DNA from 3 places in the Methylopila sp. 73B genome. Region 3 is predicted to be linked to each of the others. Evidence: riboswitches for the same ligand, from Rfam matches in the RefSeq annotation. Region 3 holds a riboswitch; each other region holds the start of a gene.
The links. Region 3 has a riboswitch for cobalamin ahead of bluB (5,6-dimethylbenzimidazole synthase). Riboswitches for the same ligand answer to the same signal wherever they lie in the genome.
Positions count from the first base shown of each region.

Region 1: another riboswitch for cobalamin. It lies ahead of K244_RS0111035 (TonB-dependent receptor); the one in region 3 lies ahead of bluB (5,6-dimethylbenzimidazole synthase).
Region 2: another riboswitch for cobalamin. It lies ahead of K244_RS0104285 (CbtB-domain containing protein); the one in region 3 lies ahead of bluB (5,6-dimethylbenzimidazole synthase).

Region 1 is NZ_JAFV01000001.1:2,274,704-2,279,674, reverse strand. It holds gene K244_RS0111050 (putative 2-aminoethylphosphonate ABC transporter permease subunit) at 1-251, shown strand, start outside; gene K244_RS0111045 (aspartate aminotransferase family protein) at 269-1,639, shown strand; gene K244_RS0111040 (Na/Pi cotransporter family protein) at 1,875-3,530, shown strand; cobalamin riboswitch at 3,611-3,811, shown strand; gene K244_RS0111035 (TonB-dependent receptor) at 3,930-4,971, shown strand, end outside.
Region 2 is NZ_JAFV01000001.1:887,032-892,002, forward strand. It holds gene cobN (cobaltochelatase subunit CobN) at 1-705, opposite strand, end outside; gene cobW (cobalamin biosynthesis protein CobW) at 852-1,892, opposite strand; gene cobU (bifunctional adenosylcobinamide kinase/adenosylcobinamide-phosphate guanylyltransferase) at 1,889-2,440, opposite strand; gene K244_RS0104280 (CbtA family protein) at 2,448-3,200, opposite strand; gene K244_RS0104285 (CbtB-domain containing protein) at 3,214-3,396, opposite strand; cobalamin riboswitch at 3,432-3,639, opposite strand; gene K244_RS0104290 (Zn-dependent hydrolase) at 3,717-4,967, opposite strand.
Region 3 is NZ_JAFV01000001.1:3,073,714-3,078,684, forward strand. It holds gene K244_RS0114730 (TIGR00645 family protein) at 1-442, shown strand, start outside; gene K244_RS0114735 (hypothetical protein) at 545-1,045, shown strand; gene bluB (5,6-dimethylbenzimidazole synthase) at 1,058-1,765, opposite strand; cobalamin riboswitch at 1,840-2,024, opposite strand; gene K244_RS0114745 (heme-binding protein) at 2,161-2,883, opposite strand; gene denD (D-erythronate dehydrogenase) at 3,259-4,236, opposite strand; gene K244_RS0114755 (SDR family oxidoreductase) at 4,460-4,971, opposite strand, start outside.

The sequences.
Region 1 (4,971 bases), 800 kb from region 3:
CGGCGATCCTCGACATCGCCGTCTATCTCTTCGTCAACGCCATGACGACGGTCTCGGCCGTGATCTTTCTCTACGGCTCCAGCACAAAGCTCGCGTCGATCGCGATCGTGCACATGGATGAGGCCGGCGCGGTCGCCTCCGCGGCCGCCATGGGCACGGTGATCATGGCGACCGCGATCGGCGTGAAGCTGCTGCATGTGGCGCTCAACGCTTTGGTCTTCGGCCGGCTGCAGCGCTGGCGCGTCCGCTAAACGCCAAGGAAGTGAGCATGAAACCCCGTCTCGTCGCGCAGTCCGAAAGCGACACCAACCTGACCGACCGGCGAGCCGCCTGGCAGGCGGGGGCGCTCGACGGGCCGACCCGGGCGCTGCTCGCCCGCGATGAACGCGCCTTCCTCCGGCAGTCGGTCTCGACGCCCTGCCTCAACGCCATCGCCAAGGCGGAGGGGATCTGGATCGAGGACGTCGCGGGCCGGCGCTACATGGATTTCCACGGCAACAACGTCCATCACATCGGCTACGGCCATCCGCGCCTGAAGAAGGCGATCGCCGATCAGATGGACGCGCTGCCCTTCGCTCCGCGCCGCTACGCCTGCGAGCCCGCGGCGCTGCTCGCGGAGAAGCTCGCGTCCATCACGCCCGGAACGCTCTCGAAGGTGCTGTTCACGACCGGCGGCTCCGACGCGATCGAGCTGGCGGTGAAGATGGCGCGGATCGCGACCGGCCGGTTCAAGACGCTGTCGTTCTGGGACGCCTTCCACGGCGCGGGCGTCGGGGCCGGCGCCATGTCCGGCGAGATGCTGTTCCGCTCAGGTCCCGCGGCGCCGCTGGTCGCGGGCGCGCTGCAGGTCGCGCCCTTCGGCGGCTATCGCTGCCCCTATGGGACCACGACGCCGGAGGCGAGCGGGGCGGCCTGCGCCCGGATGATCGACTACGTGCTGTCGCGCGACAGCGACGTGGCGGCGCTCGTCGCCGAGCCGACGCGCGCGGTGCCCTACGTGGCGCCGCCCGGCTTCTGGGGCGAGGTGCGCGCGATCTGCGACCGCCACGGCGTGCTGCTGATCTTCGACGAGATCCCGACCGGGCTCGGCAAGACCGGCCGCATGTTCTCCTGCGAGCACGACGGCGTCGCGCCCGACATCCTGGTGACCGGCAAGGCGCTCGGGGGCGGCATCCTGCCAATCGCGGCGCTGATCGCCCGATCGGAGCTCGATGTCGCGCAGGATTGGGCTTTCGGCCATTACACCCACGAGAAGAACCCGGTCACAACGCGCGCCGCGCTGACGACGATCGAGATTATCGAGGACGAAGGGCTGGTCGAGAACGCCGCCGCCGTCGGCGCCTACGCGCTGGAGCGCCTGAAAGACATGAGCAGCCGCCGCGAGGTCATGGGCGACGTGCGGGGCAGGGGGCTTTTGCTGGGCGTCGAGATGGTGAAGACTGGCGGGTCCGACCCTGACGGGGCGCTTGCGGAGGACATCATGTACCGCGCGCTGGACCTCGGCCTGTCGTTCAAGACCACGATGGGCAACGTCATCACCCTGACGCCGCCGCTGACCCTGACGCGCGACGAGATGGCGCTCGCGCTCGACCGGCTGGAGACGGCGATCGACGGCGCGCTCGCCGAGAGGGGAGATTGAGCCGGGCCTTCCCCCCTCACCCTTGCGGGGAGGGGCCGGGGGTGGGGGTGGTTCCGGACACGTCGCCGACCCCCATGCCGCTCTGTGCCGACCCACGGCGTTCGGTTCTGGACCACCCCCACCCTTACCCTCCCCGCAAGGGGGAGGGGGCGGAGACGTCGGGCCGAGAACCGTGGAGCGCAGCGCGTCTGGGTTCCGGCTCAAGGCCGGGACACGCGCGCAGCGTCGCGACAGCATGAGCGCCACCCACGTCCTGATCGAACTGCTGGGCGAGGTCGCGCTTCTGCTCTGGGGCGTGCACGTGGTCAGCAGCGGCGTGCAGCGCGCCTTCGGCAGCGACCTGCGCCACATGCTGGGCGAGGCCCTGCGCAACCGCGGCCGCGCCTTCCTGGCCGGCGTCGGCGTCACGGCCCTGCTGCAGTCGTCGACCGCGACCGCCCTGATGATCGCCTCCTTCAGCGGGGCAGGGGCCGTGGAGCTCGCCCCGGCCCTCGCCATGATGCTGGGCGCGAACGTCGGCACCACGCTGATCGTGCAGGTCGCGTCCTTCGACGTGTCCTATGTCTTCCCGCTGCTGCTGTTCCTCGGCGTCGCAGTCTACCGCCGGGGGCGGTCCAGCCTCGTCCGCGACCTGGCGCAGACCGCGATCGGCCTCGGCCTGATGCTGCTCGCGCTGCATCTGCTGGTGGAGACCATGCGGCCGATCGAGGCTTCGGCCACGCTCCGGATGCTGCTCGGCGCGCTGACCGAGGAGCCGCTGATCACGGTGCTGCTGGCCGCCGCCTTGAGCTGGGCCGCGCACTCTTCGGTCGCGGCCATGCTGTTCGTGATGTCGCTCGCGGGCGCGGGCGTGATCTCGACCGAGGCGGCGCTCGCCATGGTGCTCGGCTGCAACCTCGGCAGCGCGCTCAACCCGCTGATCGACGCCATGGGCGGCGCGCCCGCGAAGCTTCGGGCGCCGCTCGGCAATCTCGCCAACCGCCTCGTCGGCTGCGCGCTGGCGCTGCCGTTCCTGGGCCCGATCGCACAAGCGCTGTCCGTCGTCGACGCCGATCCGGCGCGGCTCGCGGCGCTTGGCCATCTCGCCTTCAACCTCGCCACCGCCGCGCTGTTCATCGGCCTGCTGCCGCAGCTCGCGGCGCTTCTCAAGCGCGCGCTGCCCGACCGGCCGACGGAAGGCGATCCCGCCACGCCGCTGTACCTCGACGAGGCCGCGCTTTCGACGCCCTCGGTCGCGCTCGCCAACGCCGCGCGCGAGGTGCTGCATATGGCGGACGTGGTGGAGGGCATGCTGAAGGGCTCGCAGGGCGCCTTCGCCCATGACGACATCGGCCGCGTGCTCAACGTCAGCCGCACCGACGACGTGCTCGACACGCTCTACGACAAGATCCAGCTCTACATCGGGGCGATCGACCACGACCGGCTGAGCGACAAGGAGACCCAAAGGGTCTTCGCCACGCTCGCTCTCGCGATCAACCTCGAGCACATCGGCGACATCGTCGACAAGAACCTGATGGAGATGGCGGCGCAGCGCATCCGCGACAAACGCCTGCTGCCGCCGGCCGCGATCCAGCGCATCGACGCCATGCACGCGCGGCTGTGCGAGCACCTGCGCCTCGCGGTCGCGGTGTTCATGTCGGGCGACCACCAGGCCGCCCGGCGGCTGGTCGCAGAGAAGGAGCAGTTCCGCGAACTGGAGCGCGAGGCCACCGAACGCCATTTCGCCGAGATGCGGTCGGGCCGCGCCGACCAGATCGAGACCAGCGCGCTGCAGCTCGACATCACGCGCGACCTGAAGCGCATCGAGGCGCACATCGCAGCGACCGTCCACGGCCTGCTCGAGAGCGACGGCCAGCTTCGCGCGAGCCGGCTGGCGCCGGGGCGGTCCTGACCGGCGTCGCTCCTGTTGATGGGCGGGAGCTGAGGTCCCGAGTCGGCCGCAGCGCCAATTGACAGCCGCGACATGTCCGCCATAGCGTCCGCCGCGACGGTTCCCCTCGGGGATCAAAAGGGAACGCGGTGCGGGTCTAACGACCTCATGCCGCGGCAGCCCCCGCTACTGTAAACGGCGAGCGCTTCGTCACTCAGCCACTGGGCCTTCGGTCCCGGGAAGGCGACGACCAGCGCGGCGACCCGTGAGCCAGGAGACCTGCCGTCAGTCGTGTGGTCACACGCGAACGCGTCGGGCGGGGTGCACCGATGGTGGGCGAACCGTCGGCGCACGTGACGTGCGTTTGCGGCAAGACCTCGAGTTCGCGGTGACGTGCCACTCGTCCCGCTCGGGGTCTCCATGTCCAACCTGTTGTCCCGCCCACGGCGCGCCCACGCGGCCGCCGTCCTCGCCGTTTCCTCCGTCCTCGCCGCCTCAGCGGCCGCCCAGCAGGCGCCCGCCGACGACTCCACCGCGCTCGAAGAGATCTCGGTCACCGCGAACCGGGTCGAGGGCCCGGCCGCCGCGATCGGCAGCGCGGTCTCCTCGATCTCCGGCGAGGAACTGAAGCGCCGCCAGATCCGCGTCGTCTCCGACGTCCTGCGCGAACTCCCCGGCGTCGCCGTCAACCGCACCGGTCCGCTCGGCGCCCTGACCCAGGTCCGCATCCGCGGATCGGAGGGCAACCAGACGCTCGTCATCGTCGACGGGATCCGGATGAACGATCCGGGCACGAGCGCGGAGTTCGACTTCGCCAACCTGCTCAATCTCGAAGTCGAGCGCGTCGACGTGCTGCGGGGTCCACAGAGCGCGCTCTACGGCTCCGACGCGGTCGGCGGCGTGATCAACATCACGACCCGCAAGGGCGAGCCGGGACCGACGCGCTTCCGGGCGAACATCGAGGGCGGTTCGTTCGGCGCCCTCACCGGCACGGCCTCCGTGTCCGGCGGAACGCAAGCCTATGACTATCTCATCGCCGGCCAGGGCTATCGCACGAGCGGGATCTCGACCGCCAAACGCTTCGACGCCTTCGCGCCGACCTCCTCGCTCGACCGCGACGGCTACCAAAGCGGAACAGGCCTCGCCAAGGTCTCGGTTCGGCCAAATGAGCTCCTCGAGTTCACCGGCGTCGCCCGCTACACCGACTTCAAGGCCGATCGCGACGGCTTCGGAGCCGCCTCCGACGGATCGCCCTTTGCGGCCTCCGTCGACACTCGCGACACCGAAAAGGGCAAGCAGTTCTACGGCCGCGCGCAGATGACGGCGACGCTGCTCGACGGCGCCTGGGGCCATGTCGCGGGGCTGAGCTACACCAACTCCGACCGCCGCAGCTTCGACGGCGACGGTGCGAAGACCTTCGCGACCGTCGGCGAGATGACGCGGTTCGACTACCAGACGAACT
Region 2 (4,971 bases), 2.2 Mb from region 3:
CGGCAGCGGCCCGAGGCCTCGGGCGACCAGCGCCGCGATGAGCGCGTCGATCGCAGCGACGTCGCCGGCCTGGTACTGCGCGCGGTAGAACACGATCGGCGACGCGGGCGCGCCTTCTGGCCACTGAGCGGCGATTGAGCCAAGGTCCGGCGCGGCGAGGCCTGGCCAGTAGAGGCCCGCGGCGGGCGTCGCGATCGGCTCGGCGCCGACCGGCGCTCCGTCGACCCAGGCGCGGCAGGCGTCGAGCGCCGCCGCGACGTTCGCGGGCCCGCCCTCCACCAGCAGTCGCCACAGCCGGTCGGCCTCGTCCAAGGGCACGGTGGAGCGGGCGATAAGGTCGGGATCGGCGTTGTGGCAGCCGGGCATGACCGCGAGCTTGACGCCATGGCGCCGCGCCATGCGGACCGCCTCCTCGACCCCGTAGGGCCAGTAGGCGGCGCCGCCGAGGAGCCGCAGCACCAGCAGCTTGGAGCGCGCGACCGTCTTCTCGAGGAAGAGATCGACCGACATGTTGTGGCGCAACTTCTGCAGGCTCGCGAGCCGCAGCGACGGCGCCCCGTCGCCGAGCGCAGCATGCGCGCGGGCAAGGCCCGCGATCTCCGTGTCGGCCGCGGAGACGATCACGACGTCGGCCGGCGTCAGGTCGAGATCGACCGCCTCCGTCCCGTCGCCGATCGGCTGCCCTTGGGCCTTCAGGAGGTGCATTCAGATCTCCTCGATGGAGGCGCGCGTCGTCCCGGCCGGCGCGGCGCAGCCGCGCAGAGCCGGGACCGTCTTCAGAACGAAGCGCCGCTTCCTCATGACGATCCCGGCTCTCGACTGACGCCTCGGCCGGGATGACGGCATCCGCTTCACCCCGCCAACGCCTTCGCGATCGCGGCCTGGTCCACGCCCTTCTCGCCGATCACCACCAGCCGGCCCAGCCGCGCTTCGCCGGGCTTCCAGGCGCGGTCGAAATAGGTGTCGACGCGCGTCCCGACCGCCTGCACCACGAGCCGCGCGGTCTTGCCCGCCACCGGCACGAAGCCCTTCAGCCGCAGCACGTCGTGCGCCTCGAGCACGCGGCGCACCCGCGCCTCCAGTTCGCCGGCGTCGGCGGCCTCGGGCGTCTCGGCGATGAAGCTCTCGAAGTCGTCGTGGTCGTGCTGCACCTCGCCCTCGAGCTCATGGGTCGTGGGGCGCGCGTCGATCTTGTCTTCGACGCCCGAGGCGAGGCTCAGCAGCACGTCGGCCGGCAGGTCGCCGTTGGCGGCGGACACCACGCGCACGCCGGCGCTGGAATGCGTCAGCACGTCGGCCTTCACGGCTTCGATCTCGTCTTCCGACAGGCGGTCGGCCTTGTGCACGATGATGAGGTCGGCCGAACGGACCTGGTCCTGGAACAGCTCCTCGATCGGGTTCTCGTGATCGACGTTGGGGTCGGCGGCGCGCTGGGCGGCGACCGCCTCCTCGTCGTGGGCGAAGCGGCCGTCGCGGACCGCGGGGCCGTCGACCACGGTCACCACGCCGTCCACCGTCACGCGGGTCGCGATTTCCGGCCAGCGGAAGGCGCGCACCAGCGGCTGGGGCAGGGCGAGGCCGGAGGTCTCGATCACGATGTGGTCCGGCGTCGGGTTGCGGGCGAGGATCTTCTCCATGGTCGGGATGAAGTCGTCGGCGACGGTGCAGCAGATGCAGCCGTTCGCGAGCTCGACGATGTCCTCCTCGCGGCAGGCCTCGCTTTCGCAGGCGCGCAGCACGTCGCCGTCGATCCCGACGTCGCCGAACTCGTTGACGATCAGCGCGATCTTCCGGCCGCCGGCGTTCTGCAGCAGGTGGCGGATCAGCGTGGTCTTGCCGGCCCCGAGGAAGCCGGTGACGACGGTCGCGGGGATCTTGTGGGATGCGGTCATGGGGTCGGCTCCTTCGGGAGCTTGAGATTGAGGGGGAGGCCCGCCGCCACCAGCGTCACGCGGTCCGCGATCGCGGCGACAAGCTGGTTCAGCCGGCCCTGATGATCGCGGAAGGCGCGGGCCAGCGCGTTCTCGGGGACGATGCCGTAGCCTACCTCGTTGGAGACCAGGACGACGGGAGCTTGCGCGGCGCCGAGCGCCACGAGCAGGCCATCGACTTCGCGCTCCACGTCGAGATCCGCCAGCATCACGTTGGTCAGCCACAGCGTCAGGCAGTCGACCAGCAGCGCCGTCCCGGGCGCGGATTCGGCGGCGACGACGCCCGCGAGCGCCAGCGGCGCCTCGACCGTGCGCCAGCCCTCGCCGGCGCGGTCGGCGCGGTGACGGGCGATCCGCTCCCGCATCTCGTCGTCGAAGGCCTGCGCCGTTGCGACATAGACGAGGTCGAGCCCGGTCGCCGTCACCAGCCCCTCGGCGAAGCGGCTCTTTCCAGAGCGCGCGCCGCCGAGGACGAGGGTGACGGTCCCGCGGCGCGCGGGGATGGGCATCGTCCCGTCAGGCCGCCGCGAAGCGCCCGCGCAGGGCGCCGGCGAGAACGCCGATCGCCGCCCAGAACACGAAGCCGGTGACGATCACCGCCACCACGAAGTCGTGCTCCAGATCGCGCGGGATGGCCGGCGCTTCGGTCGCCTGTGGCGCGCCGATCACGTGCGGCGCGGCGATCAGCACGATCGCGCCGAGCGCAGCCATGGGCGAGCGGCCGTAGGCGAGCAGGGCGAGGCCGGCCGCGGTCGCGATCGCCGTGCCGATCCACCAGATCTGGCGGTCCATCAGCGGCGCCCCTTCGACGCCAGGCGCCTCCGGCGGCAGGCCGATGGAGGGCGCGAGCGTGAACACCGCGAAGCCGGCGAGGCCCCAGAACAGGCCCTCGCGCCACGAAGTCAGGCCGCCCTTGAGCTCACTCGCGGCCACAAGCAGCAACGCGAAGCCGACGCCGCTGACGACGTTGGCGGCGAGCGTCCAGAGGAAGCGCTCGGCCCCGTCGGCGGGCGCCCATTCGTCGCCGCCGCCGTGCTCGTGGGCTTCGGCCGCCGCCACGTCGGCGGCGGACGCCGCGAGGTGGTCATGGACGCCAGAGGCTTCATGGTCGTGGGGCTTTGGCGCCGACGCCTCGGAGCGCGCCTGCTCGAAGACTTCCGCCTTCACGATCAGCGGCTGGGCGCCGAACTGCTGGACGACGGTCAGGACGACGCCCGCGCCGAAGCCCACCAGCGCCGCGAGAAGGACGATGGTGCGAAAGAGGGTCATCTTGGTGATTCCCTCAGTGGCAGGGAAAGCCGATGGAATGCCTGTGGTCGTGCGCCGCGTTGTGGGCGGCCGCCATCTGCGCGAAGCCGGTCCCGCCAATTACGATCACGCCAAGCAGAAAGGCGCAGACGATCGGCAGCGCGCGGGTCGCGGAGAGGGCGCCGGCGCGGGTCGGGGAACGGGTCAGGTCGGTCATCACAGGCCTCATGTGCCCTCCCACCGAGGGCGTTGGCGGTTGCTCGCGGTTCCGGCAGGTGTCCTGGCTCGCGGGTCGCGGCGGTCGCGCCGGCCTTCCCAGGTCGAAACCCAGTGGCCATGGTCCTTGGCGCGCCGCTCGCCGCTCACAGTTGCGGGGGCAGCTCCGGATTCGACGCGCCGAGGCGCGTCCCACCGGATTCCCTCAGAGGTCCCGAAGGACGCCGAAGCGAATGACCGAGGCGTAGCAGACGACGGAGGGCGGGACAACGGAAAGCGCAGCCGCCGTTCGTAGGATGGGTGCCGTCAGCGGACCACGCCTTAGCCGAACTTCCGGTCGTAGCGAAGGGCGGCGTCGAGCAGGACCTGGGCGCCGGCGGCGCACTGCTCCAGCGTGGAGCTTTCGGCCTCGTTGTGGCTGATCCCGTCCTTGCACGGCACGAAGATCATCGCGGTCGGCGCCACCCGCGCCACGTAGGCGGCGTCATGCCCGGCGCCGGAGACCATCCTGCGCGAGCCTTGGCCGAAGGCCTCAGCCGCGGCCTCGACCGCCGCCACGCATTCGGCGTCGAAGATCGTCGCGGGCTGGTCCCAGATGCGGACCGGCGCGCCTTCGAGGCCGAGGTCCGACGTGATCTCCGCGACCGCCGCGATGAGGTCGGCCTCCATGGCCGCGACCTTGGCGTCGTCGGGCGAGCGGAAGTCGACGGTGAGGAAGACCTCGCCGGGGGAGACGTTGCGGGAGTTCGGCTTGACCTCCATCAGGCCGACGGTGCCGACGCAGTCCGGCCGCGCCCGGCCGATGCGATCGACCGCCGCCACCACGCGCGAGGCGCCGACCAGCGCGTCGCGGCGGAGCCGCATCGGCGTCGCGCCGGAATGGGCGTCTTGGCCGATGAGCGTGATCTCGTACCAGCGGATGCCCTGCACGGCCTCGACCACGCCGACCATCTTGTCCTCGTCCTGCAGGATCGGCCCTTGCTCGATGTGGAGCTCGAAGAAGGCGGAGAACGTCCGCGCCCCGCAGGGCTCGTCGCCGCGGTAGCCGATGCGTTCGAGCTCGGCTCCGAAGGTCGCGCCCTCGCGGTCGGTCTGGGCGAGCGCCGTCTCCTTCGCGATCGCGCCGGCGAACACGCCCGATGCGAGCATGGCTGGGGCGAAGCGCGAGCCTTCCTCGTTGGTCCAGTTTACCAACTCCAGCGGCGCATTGGTCTCGTAGCCGGCGTCGTGAAGAGTGCGGAGGACCTCGAGCCCCGCCAGAACGCCCAGCACGCCGTCGAACTTGCCGCCGGTCGGCTGGGTGTCGAGGTGGGAGCCGAAGGCGATCGGCGCGAGGTCGTCGCGACGGCCCGGCCGGCGGGCGAACATGTTGCCCATGTCGTCCACCGTCACCGCGCAGCCGAGCGCCTCGCAGGCCGCGCGGAACCAGTCGCGCACCTGACGGTCTTCGTCGGACAGCGTCAGCCGCCGCACGCCGCCCTTGGGCGTGCCGCCGAAGGCCGCGGTCTCGTGGATTGCGTCCCAGAGCCGCCGGCCGTCGACGGCAAGGTTGTGAGTGGTGGGCGTCGCCATGGGA
Region 3 (4,971 bases):
CCTCGCGCAGTGCGTCTACGTGTTCCAATTCCTAAAGGAGCTGTGGCACCTCGTGAGCCACGCCACCTCCTTCACCGAGCAGCAGATCATGCTGACCGTGCTCGGCCTGATCGACGTCGTGATGATCTCGAACCTGCTCGTGATGGTGATCGTCGGCGGCTACGAGACCTTCGTGTCGCGCCTCGGCCTCGCCGGCCACCCCGACCAGCCAGAATGGCTGAGCCACGTCAACGCCGGCGTGCTGAAGGTGAAGCTCGCCATGGCGATCATCGGCATCTCGTCGATCCACCTCCTGCGCACCTTCATCGAGGCCGGCAAGATCGGCGTGCCCGGCGGGCTCACCTCCGAAGGCGTGATGTGGCAGACCATCATCCATTCGATCTTCATCCTCTCGGCCATCGGCATCGCCTTCGTCGACAAGATGACGCAGCAGGAGCACTGAGCGGCGCGCAGGCTCCGGGCGTCGCCGCGGCCAGGGTTGATTCCGCCAGCGTGATCGGGCGATGACTCCTGCGGTCCATCCGCGCCGCAGGAGACCCGAGCCATGATCTCAGCCCGCCTCTCGCCCGCCGTCGCGCTCTCCTTGCTCGCCTTCGGCCCGACCGCCGCATCGGCGCAGGACGCCCCCGAGGTCTGGAACTCCGGCTACCAGATGGGCGCGCACTGGGCGGCGGTCTCCACCAAGGGCGGCGACGTGCTCTCGTTCTCCTGCGGCGAGGGCGGCGGGCCCCATGTCCAAAAGGGCGCCTCGGCGCGCGTGGTGCTGGCCTCCATCAAGGGCCAGGCCGCGACGCGCCAGACAGTCGAGGCGCAGTTTGTCGCCGACGGCCTCGCGGTCGCCTTGCCCATGACCGCGTCGGAGGGCGAACTGACGCTTGGCCAAGGCGCCGACCCCGCCGCCCTGGCCAAGCTTGTTGGCGCTCTTCGGACCGCCAAGGCCGTGTCGGTCGCGATCGAGGGCGTCTCCACGTCCTTCGCATCGACAGGATCAAGCGAAGCGCTCGAAGGCGTCGCCGGCTGCGCCAAGGCGCAGGCGAAACCGTAACCGGCGGGGCCCTCACTCGGCCTGAGTGGGCCTCTCGCCCCAGCGCTCCTCGAACACCACGTCGTCGAGCGGCGACCGTCGCGCCCAACGCCGCGCCTCGAGCTCGGGCCGGACGAAGAGTTCATCGACGTAGCCCACGCAGAGATAGGCGACGACCACGGCGCGCTCCGGCACGCCGAGCAGAGGCTTCAGATCCTCCGGGTCGAAGATGCTGACCCAGCCGACCCCGACCCCCTCCGCCCGCGCCGCGAGCCACAGGTTCTGCACGGCGCAGACCGTGCTGTAGAGGTCGGTGTCGCGCTGGTGCGTGCGGCCGAGGACCTGCGGCCCGCCGCGGTCCCGGTCGCAGGTGACGCAGATGTTGAGCGGCGCGGTCAGGATGCCTTCGAGCTTCAGGCTGCGGTAATGATCGCCGCGCGCGCCCTCGAACCGTTCGGCGGCTTCCGCGTTGCGAAGCGTGAACGCCTCGTGGACGCGGCCGCGCGTCTGCGGATCGCGGATGAGGATGAAGTTCCAGGGCTGCATCAGCCCGACCGAGGGCGCGGCGTGGGCCGCGGCGAGGATGCGCCGCAAGACGTCGTCCGGCACCGGGCGCGCCGAAAACTCGTTCCGCACGTCGCGGCGGGTCTCGATGGCGCGGTAGACGGCGCCCCGCTCGGCTTCGGAGAACGCCCCCGCCGGCGCAAGGTCCGAGGTCTGGTCGCCCTGCGGCAGGGGCATCGGAGACGTCACGGCAAGCGACATCGCTTTCGCTCCTCTTCAGCGAATGCAACGCCCCTCCCGCCGTCCGCGCGGTCATGGCTCTGGCGTCCGGCCGGTCTTCTGGCTCGGGATCGTCCCGGGCGCGGCGCCTTCCCGGCCTTGTCGGCCAGTGGCGTCATGCCGTCCCGGTCCCCCTCACAGCGTCGGGCACGCCGCGGGTTCGCACCGCGTTTCCGATTCTCCCGCTCGCGCGGGCACCGAACGATGCGGATGCTAGCCGCCCGCGCCGCGACGGCCAAGCCGCCGATGGTCGTGGACCCAGCGCGCCGCACGTCGCGCGGCGCGCCTCACAGGGGCCTGTCGTGCGGCGGGCGGGAACAATCACCTGCGGCGCGACCCGCTCGTTGGCGGCGTCAGGATGCCGGGACAGTTACGCCTGCGGTGCCCCTATCGTTCGGGCAATGCGGATGTCCGTTCGTGTTGTCGAAGATCATCTTGTCGGCGACGTTGGTCGGCGTTCTCGCCAGCCTGTTCCGCGTGCGGAACGCTGTTGAATGATCGGCGCAGGCCGTGTCCCCCGACAGCCCGAGCCCGCCGACCGCGGTGTTGCCGCTGTAGAGACCAAGTCCGCCGCCGAAGGTGATCGTGCCGCCGACGCGCTTGCCGATCAGCGGGTCCTCCGGCGTTCCGAACTTGGCGTAGTCGCCGTCGTAGACGGCGTCCCCATCCAGCGGGTTGCCCGCCGCGAGACCGAAGAGGGGATTGCCGCCGCTCGGGCTGCCCTGCACCCAAGGGTACAGCATCGCCGTCGAGATCGGCGCACCGTCAAGGCTGAGGCCGTTCGCGGTGAACGCCTTGGCGGCGGCGATCTGACGGCTGAGCAGCCATTGGGATCCAACGGTCGGTCCTGAGTAGGCGACGGCGCACACCGTCCCGCTACGGTTCACCACGACCGCCCAGTAGTGGTTGTTCAAGCCGGTGGAATCGACTTCGTCGGCCTGGAGAAGCGCTGATCTCAGCGCCGCGTGAGTGACCGGGCAATCTTCGGCTTGAGCAGCGTCGACATGCGCGACGGCGGCAAAGCCAGCCACGGTCAGCGTGCACGCAAACGCGCGCCCCATTTTCTGCAAGTTCATGGCGTTTCCCCGGAAAGTGTCGTTGTTTGAAGAACTGCATTCGCAGTCGACGCGTCAGCAAAAGCACGTCAACGCACAGGGCCGACCGTGTCGACCGGGCATCTCAACTATTCACGCAACAATTCGGGGGATATTAATCAGCCAGATGGGTATCCAAACAAAGACCAACGGTGGAAGGGAAGCTCCGCCGGCTGCTTTTGTCAATCAAAATTGGTAGCGAAAGACAACCTACGTGCTTTTGAACTCGTCCGGATTGGATGGCGTTTGGGTCGGCTTCACGGCCCGCGGCCGACGGGCCGTGAGGCCGACGGTCGCCGCCAGAAGGGCGCGGCCTCGCTTTCGCAGAGTTGAAGTCCGCGCCCCAAGCGGAGCGGCTTACGCCACGAAGGACCCGCCGAGTTCGTCCTCGATGTGCGCGCGGACGATCGCCTCGAAGCTGTCGTCGGCCTTGAAGCCGAGCTCGGCGGCGCGCTTCGCCTCGAAGGCCTCCGGCCAGCCGGACACGATCTTCAGCACGGTCGCGTCGGGCTCCCGCTTGATGCGCGAGGCGACCGCGTCGCCGGCGACGGCCTTCAGGCCCTCGATCATCTGGCCGACCGTCACTTCGACGCCCGGCAGCGTGATGTTGCGGCGCGGGCCGACCGCGGCGCCGTCGATCTCGGCGGCGTGGATCAGGAACTGCACTGCGGCGCGGGGGCTCGCCAGCCAATGGCGCACGTCGTCGCCGACGGGGAGGATCGCCTCGATGCCGGACAGCGGCTCGCGGATGATGCCGGAGAAGAAGCCCGAAGCCGCCTTGTTGGGCGCGCCCGGCCGCACGACGATGGTGGGGAAACGCAGCCCAACGCCGTCCACGAAGCCCTTGCGGGTGTAGTCGGCGAGCATGAGCTCGCAGCATGCCTTCTGCGCGCCGTAGGAGGTCAGCGGCGTCAGGTGGAAATCGTCCGGGATGTACTCGGGGAACGGCGCGCCGAACACGGCGATCGACGAGGTGAAGACCAGGCGGGGGACGTAATTGGCGTGGCGGATGGCCTCCAGCAGGTAGCGGGTGCCGTCCATGTTGATGCGCCACCCCTTGTCGAAGTCGGCCTCGGCCTCGCCGGAGACGATCGCCGCGAGGTGGAAGATCACGTCGGGCTTGTCGGCTGTCAGCTGCGACGCGGTCGCCGGCTCGGAGAGATCGGCCGCCGAGACGTTGACCGGGAACGCCGCGCCTTCGGGGGCCTTGGGGACAACCACGTCGACGAGGTCGAGCCGCTCGATGGTCCGGCCGGCGAGAGCGCCCTTGGCGACGAGTTTTTCGGTAAGCTTGCGGCCGACCATGCCGGCGGCGCCGATGACGAGGATATGCATTGTGTCTGTCCTGCTTACTGGGCGGACCATCGAGAGCCCGTTTGGAAATCTCAATCAGAGCGACGAGGTTGGGCGTGCGGTGAGACGCCAACCTGCGGTCGGCTCCTCGGCGTGGGGGGTCTGACGTCAGGCGCCTGGACCTCCTCATGCTGGTGAGCCCGCGTCAGCGGGCGTCTCGAAGCACGCGCACCCTCTTCTAAAGTCTCATGCGCTAGCCGGCCACCTAGATCGCAAAGCCGCCGTCGACGAAATGGAGGTGGCCGGTGACGAAGCTGGACTCCTCGCTGGCGAGATAGACCGCGAGCGCGGCGACTTCCCGGCCCTCGCCGAGCCGGCCCATGGGTTGGCGGTCCACGAAGGCCTGCCGGACCTCGGCCAGCGGCTTGCCCGACGCCGCCGCCTGTTCGGTCATGCGCTGCTCGAGCGAGGGCGACTGCACCGTGCCCGGGCAGATGGCGTTGGCGCGCACGCCGGAGCGCACGAAGTCCGCGGCGACGCCCTTGGTGAGGCCGACCACCGCCGCCTTGCTGGCGTTGTAGACGTAGCGGTTGGGCACCGCCTTCGCGACGCCCGCGACCGAGGCGACGTTCACGATCGAGCCTCGCCCGCGCTCCAGCATGCCGGGCAGTACGGCGCGGATCGTCCGGTGCATGGAGCGCACGTTGACGTCGAAGGCGAGGTCCCAGTCGGCGTCCGTGCAGTCGAGGATCGAGCCGGCGTGGACGACGCCCGCGG